DNA from 2 places in the Mesorhizobium sp. B2-2-3 genome. Region 1 is predicted to be linked to the other one. Evidence: predicted binding sites of a transcription regulator. Region 1 holds the regulator's gene; the other holds the start of a gene.
The links. Region 1 encodes PhoB, which activates phosphate uptake and scavenging genes when phosphate is short. Its sites were predicted from a motif close to TGTCATNNANCTGTCAT; they were not measured.
Positions count from the first base shown of each region.

Region 2: the regulator PhoB is predicted to act here: its motif matches at 1,883-1,899, upstream of FJ951_RS22955 (YdcH family protein).

Region 1 covers NZ_VFWC01000017.1:28,983-33,757, reverse strand. Annotated here, with positions in the region: gene xylF (D-xylose ABC transporter substrate-binding protein) at 1-303, opposite strand, end outside; gene FJ951_RS25305 (ROK family protein) at 563-1,804, shown strand; gene phoB (phosphate regulon transcriptional regulator PhoB) at 1,812-2,501, opposite strand; gene phoU (phosphate signaling complex protein PhoU) at 2,521-3,228, opposite strand; gene pstB (phosphate ABC transporter ATP-binding protein PstB) at 3,254-4,057, opposite strand; gene pstA (phosphate ABC transporter permease PstA) at 4,054-4,775, opposite strand, start outside.
Region 2 covers NZ_VFWC01000013.1:146,294-151,068, reverse strand. Annotated here, with positions in the region: gene ispG (flavodoxin-dependent (E)-4-hydroxy-3-methylbut-2-enyl-diphosphate synthase) at 1-1,076, opposite strand, end outside; gene FJ951_RS22955 (YdcH family protein) at 1,634-1,813, opposite strand; gene FJ951_RS22950 (YdcH family protein) at 2,054-2,257, shown strand; gene FJ951_RS22945 (IclR family transcriptional regulator) at 2,260-3,054, opposite strand; gene FJ951_RS22940 (transporter substrate-binding domain-containing protein) at 3,184-4,065, shown strand; gene FJ951_RS22935 (amino acid ABC transporter permease) at 4,156-4,775, shown strand, end outside.

The DNA.
Region 1 (4,775 bases):
CTGCACCGCCGGGCCGATGGCGGAGGCGTCCTGCGCCAGGATGATCAGCGAATTGGCGCCCTGGGAGATCAGGCTCTCGACGTCGGTGAGCTGCTTGCCGGGATTGGACTGGGCGTCGGCGGAAATATACTTGTCGCCGGCGGCTTCGATCGCCTTCTTCATGGCGGCCTCGTCGGTCTTCCAGCGCTCTTCCTGGAAGTTCGACCAGGAAACGCCGATGACCTTGTCCTTCGCCTGCGCGACCGACGCGAGCGTCAGCGACATGGCGACACCCGCCAGGATGGCGGCTGTGAATCTCTTCATCTTAATCCTCCCTGCGCCGCGTATGGCGCGACCAAACAGGCCCGTAGGCCGGCACAAAGGCTCTATTTTTTCGAGCCTCGAAAAAACACTGGTCCATCGTCGGAACGCTGTCAACGTCGATTCTGATGTATTTTGATGTCCTCGTGAATTTTTTTCGAGCTCCGGAATAAATAATGACAGCCAAGGCCGGTTCTGCCAGTATTTGACGGTCGTCGGGATCCTGGGGAGAGAACGCGGCGACGGGGAGGATGCGAGAAACATGTCGGTCGGAATCCGCCACGACGATTTGCGCCGACGCAACCGGGCAATGGTGATCGCGGCCGTGCGCCGTGCCGGGCAGCCCTCGCGCACCGAGATTGCCGCGACCACCGGGCTCAGCCATTCCACCATATCGGCGATCTCCTCCGACCTGATTGGCGAAGGCATCCTGGCGCAGAGCAAGCCGAGCGAGGCCGGTGCGCTGAAACGCGGCCGGCCGCAGGTCGGCCTCAGCCTCAACCCTGAAGCCGCGGCGGTGATGACCGTGGTGCTGTCGCTGAATTTTCTCTCCGTCGCCGTCATCGACTATGCCGGCCAGGTGATATCTGAAGAGCAGCGCCGGCTGGACACGCTCACCCTGTCGCGCGAGGCGCTGATCGGCGAATGCGTGGCCATCGTCAGGCGGCGGTTCGAGGATCCCGACCTCGACGTCGGCAGCATCGCCCGTATCGCGCTGGCGATCCAGGGCATCACCGACACGGATGCGCGCACCATGCTGTGGTCGCCGATCACGCCGCAGACCGACATCGCCTTCGCCGACATACTGGAGGCCGAGTTCGGCATTCCCGCCACCATGGAGAACGATTGCAACATGATGGCGGTGGCGCTGCGCTGGCGCGATCCCCAGCGCTACCGCGACGACTTCATCGCCATCCTTTTGTCGCACGGCATCGGCATGGGCTTGGTGCTGAAGGGTGAACTGTTCACCGGCACCCATTCATCCGGAGGCGAGTTCGGCCACATGATCCATCGCCCCGGCGGGGCGCTCTGCCGCTGCGGGCGGCGCGGCTGCGTCGAGGCCTATGCCGGCAACTATGCCATCTGGCGCAACGCGAGGCAGCTTGGCGAGGACACCGAGCCCGTCGACGTCAGCGACGCCGACATGCGCACCCTGGCGGCCTCGGCGCGCGAAAAGGACGGGCCGGAGCGCGAAGCCTACCGCAAGGCCGGCGAGGCGCTGGGTTACGGCCTTGGCAGCCTGTTCGCGCTGATCGATCCGGCGCCGGTCGCCATGGTCGGCGTCAGCGCCGCCGCCTTCGACCTGATCGAGCCGGCTCTGCGCGAGGCCATTGCCCAGACCGCCGGCGGCCAGCACTCGAAATCGATTTCCTTCGACACCGAGCCGAACGAACTGCCACTGATCCGCGAGGGCTGCGCCATGCGCGCGCTGACCTTCGTCGACCAGGAGATTTTCGCGCCGGGGGCACAGGCGAAATCAGGCGTGGGCGAGAACGTTGCGTGACATATCCCTAGTCTTCGCGAATCGCATACCCCGCGCCCCGAATGGTGCGGATCACGTCAGGCATGCGGCCATTGTTGACCGCCTTGCGCAGCCGGCCGACATGCACGTCCACGGTGCGCTCGTCGATATAGATCGTTTCGCCCCAGACATTGTCGAGCAGTTGGCTGCGCGAGAACACGCGGCCGGGATGTCGCATCATGAATTCGAGCAGGCGGAACTCGGTCGGCCCGAGCCGGATCTCGCTTTTCTTGCGGTAGACCCGGTGCGATTCACGGTCGAGCACGATGTCGCCGACCTTGAGCACGCTGGACAGAACTTCGGGCTTGGCGCGGCGCAGCAGCGCCTTGACGCGTGCCATGAATTCCGGCGTTGAGAACGGCTTGACCAGATAGTCGTCGGCGCCGGTGGAGAGACCGCGCACCCGGTCGCTTTCCTCGCCGCGCGCCGTCAGCATGATGATCGGCAGCCGCTCGGTCTCGGGCCGCATGCGGAGACGGCGGCAGAGCTCGATGCCGGACACCGCCGGCACCATCCAGTCGAGCACAAGAAGGTCAGGGACATTCTCCTGCAAGCGGATCTCGGCTTCGTCGCCGCGCGTCACCACCTCTACCTGATAACCCTCCGATTCCAGATTGTAACGGAGCAGCACACCCAGCGGCTCCTCGTCCTCCACCACCATGATGCGTGGCGCGATCATCGACTGGTCACCCCTGCCGTCAAGCCGCTGGCGCCGACATCGCCGTCTCGTCCTGCTTCGGGCGATTGGCGGGCAATTGCGTGCCGGTCAGCACATAATAGGCATTTTCGGCAATGTTGGTCACGTGATCGCCGATGCGCTCGAGATTCTTGGCGCAGAACAAAAGATGCGTGCAGGCGGTGATGTTGCGCGGATCCTCCATCATGTAGGTCAGCAGCTCGCGGAAGACCGACGTGTATTTGACGTCGATGCGTTCATCGTCGGCGCGCAGCTTGGCAAGTGCCGCGGCATCGCGCGCCGCATACTCCTCGATCACGCCTTGGACCTGGATCAGCACAAGCTGCGCCATGGCGTCGATGGAGTGCGACAGGTCGCGCGGCGTGGCGGCAAGGCCGACGGTGCCGACGCGCTTGGCGATGTTCTTGGCGAGATCGCCGATGCGTTCGAGATCGCCCGCCATGCGGATCGAGCCGACGACATGGCGCAGATCGTCCGCCATGGGCTGCCGCTTGGCGATCAGGGTGATGGCGCGGTCGTCGAGTTCGCGCTGGCGCGCATCCATGATCGCGTCGTCGGAGACGACGCGCTGGGCGAGCGCGTTGTCGGAATTCAGGAGCGCCTTGGTCGCGCCGCCGACCATCGATGAGGCGAGATCGCCCATGTCGCGGATCAGCCTGCTGATCTGTCCGAGATCTTCGTCAAAGGCTGCGACTGTGTGTTCGGCCATGATCTTGGTCCTCGTATGCCTGGGATCAGCCGAAGCGGCCGGTGATATAGTCCTGCGTGCGCTTCTCGCGGGGCGACGTGAAGATCTTCTCGGTGCGGTCGAACTCGACCAGCTCGCCCAGATACATGAAGGCGGTCTGCTTCGACACGCGCGCCGCCTGCTGCATGTTGTGGGTGACGATGACGATCGTATAATCGGCCTGCAACTCGTCGATCAGCTCCTCGATCTTGGCGGTCGACAGCGGATCGAGCGCCGAGGCAGGCTCGTCGAGCAGGATGACCTCCGGCTTCACCGCCACCGTGCGGGCGATGCAGAGGCGCTGCTGCTGGCCGCCCGAAAGGCTGAGGCCGCTGGCGTTGAGCTTGTCCTTGACCTCGCTCCACAGTGCCGCGCGCTTCAGCGCCTGCTCGACACGGCCGTCCATCTCCGCCTTGCTGAGCTTCTCATAGAGCCTGACGCCGAAGGCGATGTTCTCGTAGATCGACATCGGGAACGGCGTCGGCTTCTGGAACACCATGCCGATCTTGGTCCTGAGCAGGTTGAGATCCTGCGAACGGTCGAGGATATTCTGGCCGTCGAGCAGCACTTGGCCCTCGGCGCTCTGCCTCGGGTAAAGCTCGTAGATGCGGTTGAAGACGCGCAGCAGCGTCGACTTCCCGCAGCCCGAAGGCCCGATGAAGGCGGTGACGCTGCGCTCGGGCAGCGACAGGCTGATATCCTTCAGCGCCTTCGACTGGCCATAGTAGAAATTGAGGCCCTTGACCTCGATCTTGGCTTTCTCGACCGCGACTTCGGGCGTATTCAACTCGGTGGACAACATCGGTTTCATCTGTCCTCTCTGCGTCCGGTAAGGCTGCGGGCGAAGATGCTCAGCCCGAGAACCGTAAGGGTGATTATGAGTGCGCCGGTCCACGCCAGCTGCTGCCATTCCTCGTAGGGGCTGAGAGCGAACTGGAAGATGGTGACGGGCAGGCTGGCCATCGGCGCATTGAGATTACTCGACCAGAACTGGTTGTTGAGTGCCGTGAAGAGCAGCGGCGCCGTCTCGCCGGAAATGCGGGCGATGGCCAGCAATATGCCGGTGACGATGCCCGACAGCGCCGCACGGTAGGCGACCGAGCGGATGACCACCCAGCGCGGCGCGCCGATCGCGGCGCCGGCCTCGCGCAGGGCGTTCGGCACCAGGTTGAGCATGTCCTCCGTGGTGCGAACGACGACCGGGATGACCAGGATGGCCAGTGCGACGGCACCGGCAATCGCCGAGAAATGTCCCATCGGCCGCACCAGCAGCTCGTAGACGAACAGGCCGACGATGATCGAGGGTGCCGACAGCAGGATGTCGTTGATGAAGCGCACGACGGTGGTGAGGCGCGAGAAGCGGCCATATTCGGCCATGTAGGTCCCAGCGAGGACACCGATCGGCGTGCCGACGATGACGGCGATGACTGTCATCATGATACTGCCGTAGATGGCATTGAGCAGGCCGCCGGCATCGCCGGGCGGCGGTGTCATTTCGGTGAACACAGAGAGCGAAACACCCGACAGGC
Region 2 (4,775 bases), on a different contig from region 1:
TGTTTGGACTCGCCCGGGCCGTTGACGATGCAGCCCATCACGGCGACCTTGAGGTTCTCGACCCCTGGGTATTTCTCACGCCACGCCGGCATGTTCTTCCTGAGATCGGCCTGGATGTTCTGGGCCAGTTCCTGGAACACGGTCGAGGTTGTGCGGCCGCAGCCGGGGCAAGCGGCGACGATCGGCACGAATTGCCTGAAGCCCATGGTCTGCAGCAATTCCTGCGACACCTGCACCTCGCGCGTGCGATCGCCGTTCGGCTCCGGCGTCAGCGATATGCGGATGGTGTCGCCGATGCCTTGCTGCAACAGTATGCCCATGGCGGCGGATGAGGCGACGATGCCTTTCGAGCCCATGCCGGCTTCGGTGAGGCCGAGATGCAGCGCATGGTCGGAACGGCTGGCGAGCTCGGTGTAAACGGCTATCAGGTCCTGCACGCCGCTGACCTTGGCCGAGAGGATGATCTTGTCGCGGCCAAGGCCGATCTCCTCGGCCATCTCGGCCGAGAGGATCGCCGACTGCACGATCGCCTCGCGCGTCACTTGCTGTGCGGTCAACGGAAAGCCGCGGGCCTGGTTGTCGTCCATCAGCCGGGTCAGGAGTTCCTGGTCGAGCGAGCCCCAGTTGACGCCGATGCGCACCGGCTTGTCATGTTTGATCGCCATCTCGACGATTGCCGCGAACTGCCGGTCCTTCTTGTCCTTGAAGCCGACATTGCCGGGATTGATGCGGTATTTGGCCAGCGCCTCGGCGCAGGCCGGATGATCGGCCAGGAGCTTGTGACCAATATAGTGGAAGTCGCCGACGATGGGCACGTTGATACCGAGCCGCGCCAGCCGCTCCCGGATGCGCGGCACGGCGGCGGCGCTTTCATCGCGGTCTACGGTGATGCGCACGATCTCGGAGCCGGCGCGATGCAGCGCCGCGACCTGGGCGACCGTCTGGTCGACATCGGCGGTATCCGTATTGGTCATCGACTGCACGACGACGGGAGCACCGCCGCCAACCACCACGCCGCCCACATCGACGCCAACCGAGGTGCGGCGCGGGAAGGGAAAGGAATAATATCCGGTCATGCCGGCAGCCTTTAATCTCTGGAGCGCCGCGCGTCCACTTGGACGCACAAAAGCGCGCTCCGGGCCGATGCGCTGAAGTCCGGGCATGAGGTGGAGGAGCAAAGATGGCTTGTCAATGGCGACAGGTCGCCACTGGCCGCAATCGATGCCGCCGCCGGTTGCTCGGCGCCCGACTTTTATCGCTCGCTTGCGTCGGCCAATCGGCTACCTGGCGATTGGCAGGCCCCATCGCTTTGTCTTTCCCGGAACGAGTCCGTCATTTCGGGGAGGAGCAAGGAGAAGAGCGACGCAGCGCAGTCCCAGAATCCAAGCCCTGACCTCAGAGCGCCGCGGCAAGGCGGAATTCTGCTCCGCTGCACTCTTCGGTCAGTTATGGCAAAGGGGAGCCGCGACGAGCTTCGCCCCTACTCGTCCTGGGACTAGGAAGTCGGAAGGCCTCTGCCTGGTACGAATATCTGTGATGGTCGACCTGAAATCGAAGATCAAAACCACCAGTCCGGCGGCAATTGCCGCCGGCAGGAAAGACCCGAATGGTGAGCGGTTATGTCAGTGGGGCATCAATGCGTCGTGGGTTTGGCCCTCAGTTTTTCAATCTCGTCCTTGATTGCCAGCTTGCGTCGCTTGAGATTCACGATTTCCAGGTCGTCCACCGACGGGTGATTCATCGCGTCATCGAGCTCGCGTTCGATGTCGCCGTGTTTCCGCTGCAACTCATCAAGATGGGATGCAAGAGACATGATTGGTTCTCCCTTTCATGATTTCCTCGATTGCAGCCGCCAAAGGCGCGTCCACCGCAGGCTCGCTCTGTGACGGCACAATGACAGTGTGCCACCTTCGCGCAGCGATGTCGAATGATCCGTGGTAGCATTCCACGACAACGTGAAATGTGATATGGGCTGCGCGCCGGTGGCAGAGAGTGCCACCCCCCGCCCAATCAGGCCCAGCTTTGGGCGCCGCAGACGTGCAGACGGTAGAGAATGTCCGATCAGGAACAGGCCGATATTCGCCTCGAATTTTCCCGGCTGAAGCAGGAACACGCCGATTTCGACGCCGCGATCAATGCGATGATCGCCATGAACTGCGACCCGCTGCAGATCCAGCGCATGAAGAAGAAGAAGCTTGCGCTGAAGGATCGGCTGATGAAGCTGGAAGACAGGATCATCCCGGACATCATCGCCTGACTTCAGGTCCAGGCCGCGATCGAAAGCCGCGCCGCGCGTTCGCGCAACAGGGCCAGGAGTTCGCCTGTCTTCTCCTGCGATGTGTCGATGGACACCACTAGGCACATCGTCGCCTCGACGGTGCCGGGTGCTGAAAACACCGGCGCGGCGAGGCATTTCGTATAGGCGTCGACGAGCCCCGAAGTGATGCAATAGCCGGTGGCTCGCGCCGTCGCTATGTCGGCGATGAAATCGTCCAGCCGCAATCTGCGGCCATCGGGCAGCATAAGGTCGTCTTCCGATATCATGGCTTCGATCCGGGCCTGTTCGAGGCCGGCGAGCAGCAGCCTGCCTGACGCGGTCCAGGGCAGCGGAATCTGCAATCCGGTGGCGGAGCTGATGCGGAACGGCCGGGTGCCCGGGCTCGAGTGGACGATCGTGTAGCGGCCGCTCTGCAGCATGCACAGTTCGGAGGTCTCACCGGTCTCGCGCGACAGGTTGTCGACCTCCTGGCGTCCTCGCCTCAAGAGGTCGTTGCCGCGCACATAATCCATTCCATAGAGATAGAGCTTCTTACCGAAATAGACGCGGTTGCCGTCGCCGGCCATCTCCAGGAGGCCCGCATCGACCAGCGATCGCACCAGTGTGTAGGTGGTCGAACGCGGCGCGTTGACCCCCTTGGCGAGGTCGCCGATACCGATGGCGCGCTGCGTCGAATGAAGGAACTCCAGAATCTGGAGCACCCGGTTGAGGCCCTTCTCCCGAGAGACCGAAATCTTTGCGTCCGCTGAGACCGCCAAGGCGCTGCCATCTTGCATTGTCGATTCCTGATGTTAGTATCTGTCTTGTACAGGATACACTCGTCCCTTGTAAGAGACAATTTCTGTAACGATCCGGGTGCGCGTATTGCCTGTGCGTAGGGGAACACAACACGAAAGGAGGTCGCTGTGGACGACACATCCAAAAGGCGTGATTTTCTGAAACTGGGCATGGCCGGACTGGCAACGGCCGGCGTCATGAGCGCGGCGGCAACGGTCGACGTCCAGAAGGCGGCGGCGCAGGCTGCGCCCGATAGCTTGCTACGCACCGTGCTGGAGCGCGGCAAATTGATTGTCGGCACCGGAAGCACCAATGCGCCATGGCATTTCGAGAACGATGCCGGCGAACTCGTCGGCATGGACATCACCATGGGGCGCATCCTGGCAAAGGGCTTGTTCGATGACCCGGCCAAGGTCGAGTTTGTCATGCAGGACCCGGCGCAGCGCATTCCGAACGTGACGACGAACAAGGTCGACATCACCATCCAGTTCATGACCATGACCGCGCAGCGCTCGCAGCTGATCAACTTCTCCAGGCCTTACTACGTCGAGGGCGTCGCCTTGCTGACTTTGCCCGGCGCCGAGAACAAGACCTTCGACAAGCTGCTTGCCGCAGGCTCCGCGACGCGCGTTTCCATCCTGCAGAATGTCGACGCCGAATCTTCGGTGCATTTTGCCTTGCCGGAGGCGCAGGTGATGCAGATCGATACACAGGCCAACGTGCTGCAGGCATTGGAATCCAAGCGTGCCGATGCCGCTGCCGTCGACCTCTCCACCGTGCGCTGGCTCGCCTCGCGCAATCCGGACAAATACTTCGATGCCGGCAAGAGCTGGTACTCGATGCTTTATGGCGCGGCGCTCCGGCAAGGCGATCTCGATTGGCTGACCTTCGTCAACCAGACCTTCACCATCGCCATGTTCGGCCATGAAACGGCGCTCTATGACGCCGCGTTCAAGGACTATTTCGGGCAGGAGCCGCCGGCGCGCCACCCCGGCTTCCCGGTTATCTGACGTCATCGGCGGAAGGGCGCCGACCCTTCCGCCTTTTTTCCTGGCGACGCGGCCAGCTTTGCGTCACATCGGGAGCACTGAGGCCGACGCATGGGTTATGCGCTCAATTTCAACCTGATCTGGCGGCATTTCGACAAGCTGTGGGGCGGTCTGCTGCTCAGCCTGGAGCTCGCCGTCATCTCGATCGCCATCGGCATCGTCATCGGCCTGGTCCTGGCGGTCTGGTACGTGTCGGCCGGACGCATGGTGCGCGGCATCATTGCCGCCTATGTCGAATTCATCCGAAACGTGCCGCTGATCCTGCTCGTCTATCTCGTCTTCTACGGTCTGCCGACCGTGGTCGACATCGCCTACAGCGCGCAAACCTCGTTCGTCGCCACGCTGGCGCTCTACAGCGGCGCCTATCTGGTCGAGGTGTTCCGCTCCGGTCTCGAAGCGGTGCCGCGCGGCCAGCTAGACGCCGGCAAGGCGATCGGCCTGACGCCCTGGCAAAGGCTGCTCCATGTGCGCCTGCCGACCATGCTGCGCATCACGCTGCCGGCGCTTTCCAACACTTTCATATCGCTGTTCAAGGACACCTCCGTCGCTTCGGTCATCTCGGTGCCCGAACTGACCTTCGGCGCGCAATGGATCAACTTCAACACCTTCCGCATCGTCGAGGTCTATCTCGTCGTGACGGCGATGTATCTGCTGACCGGCTACGCCCTGCT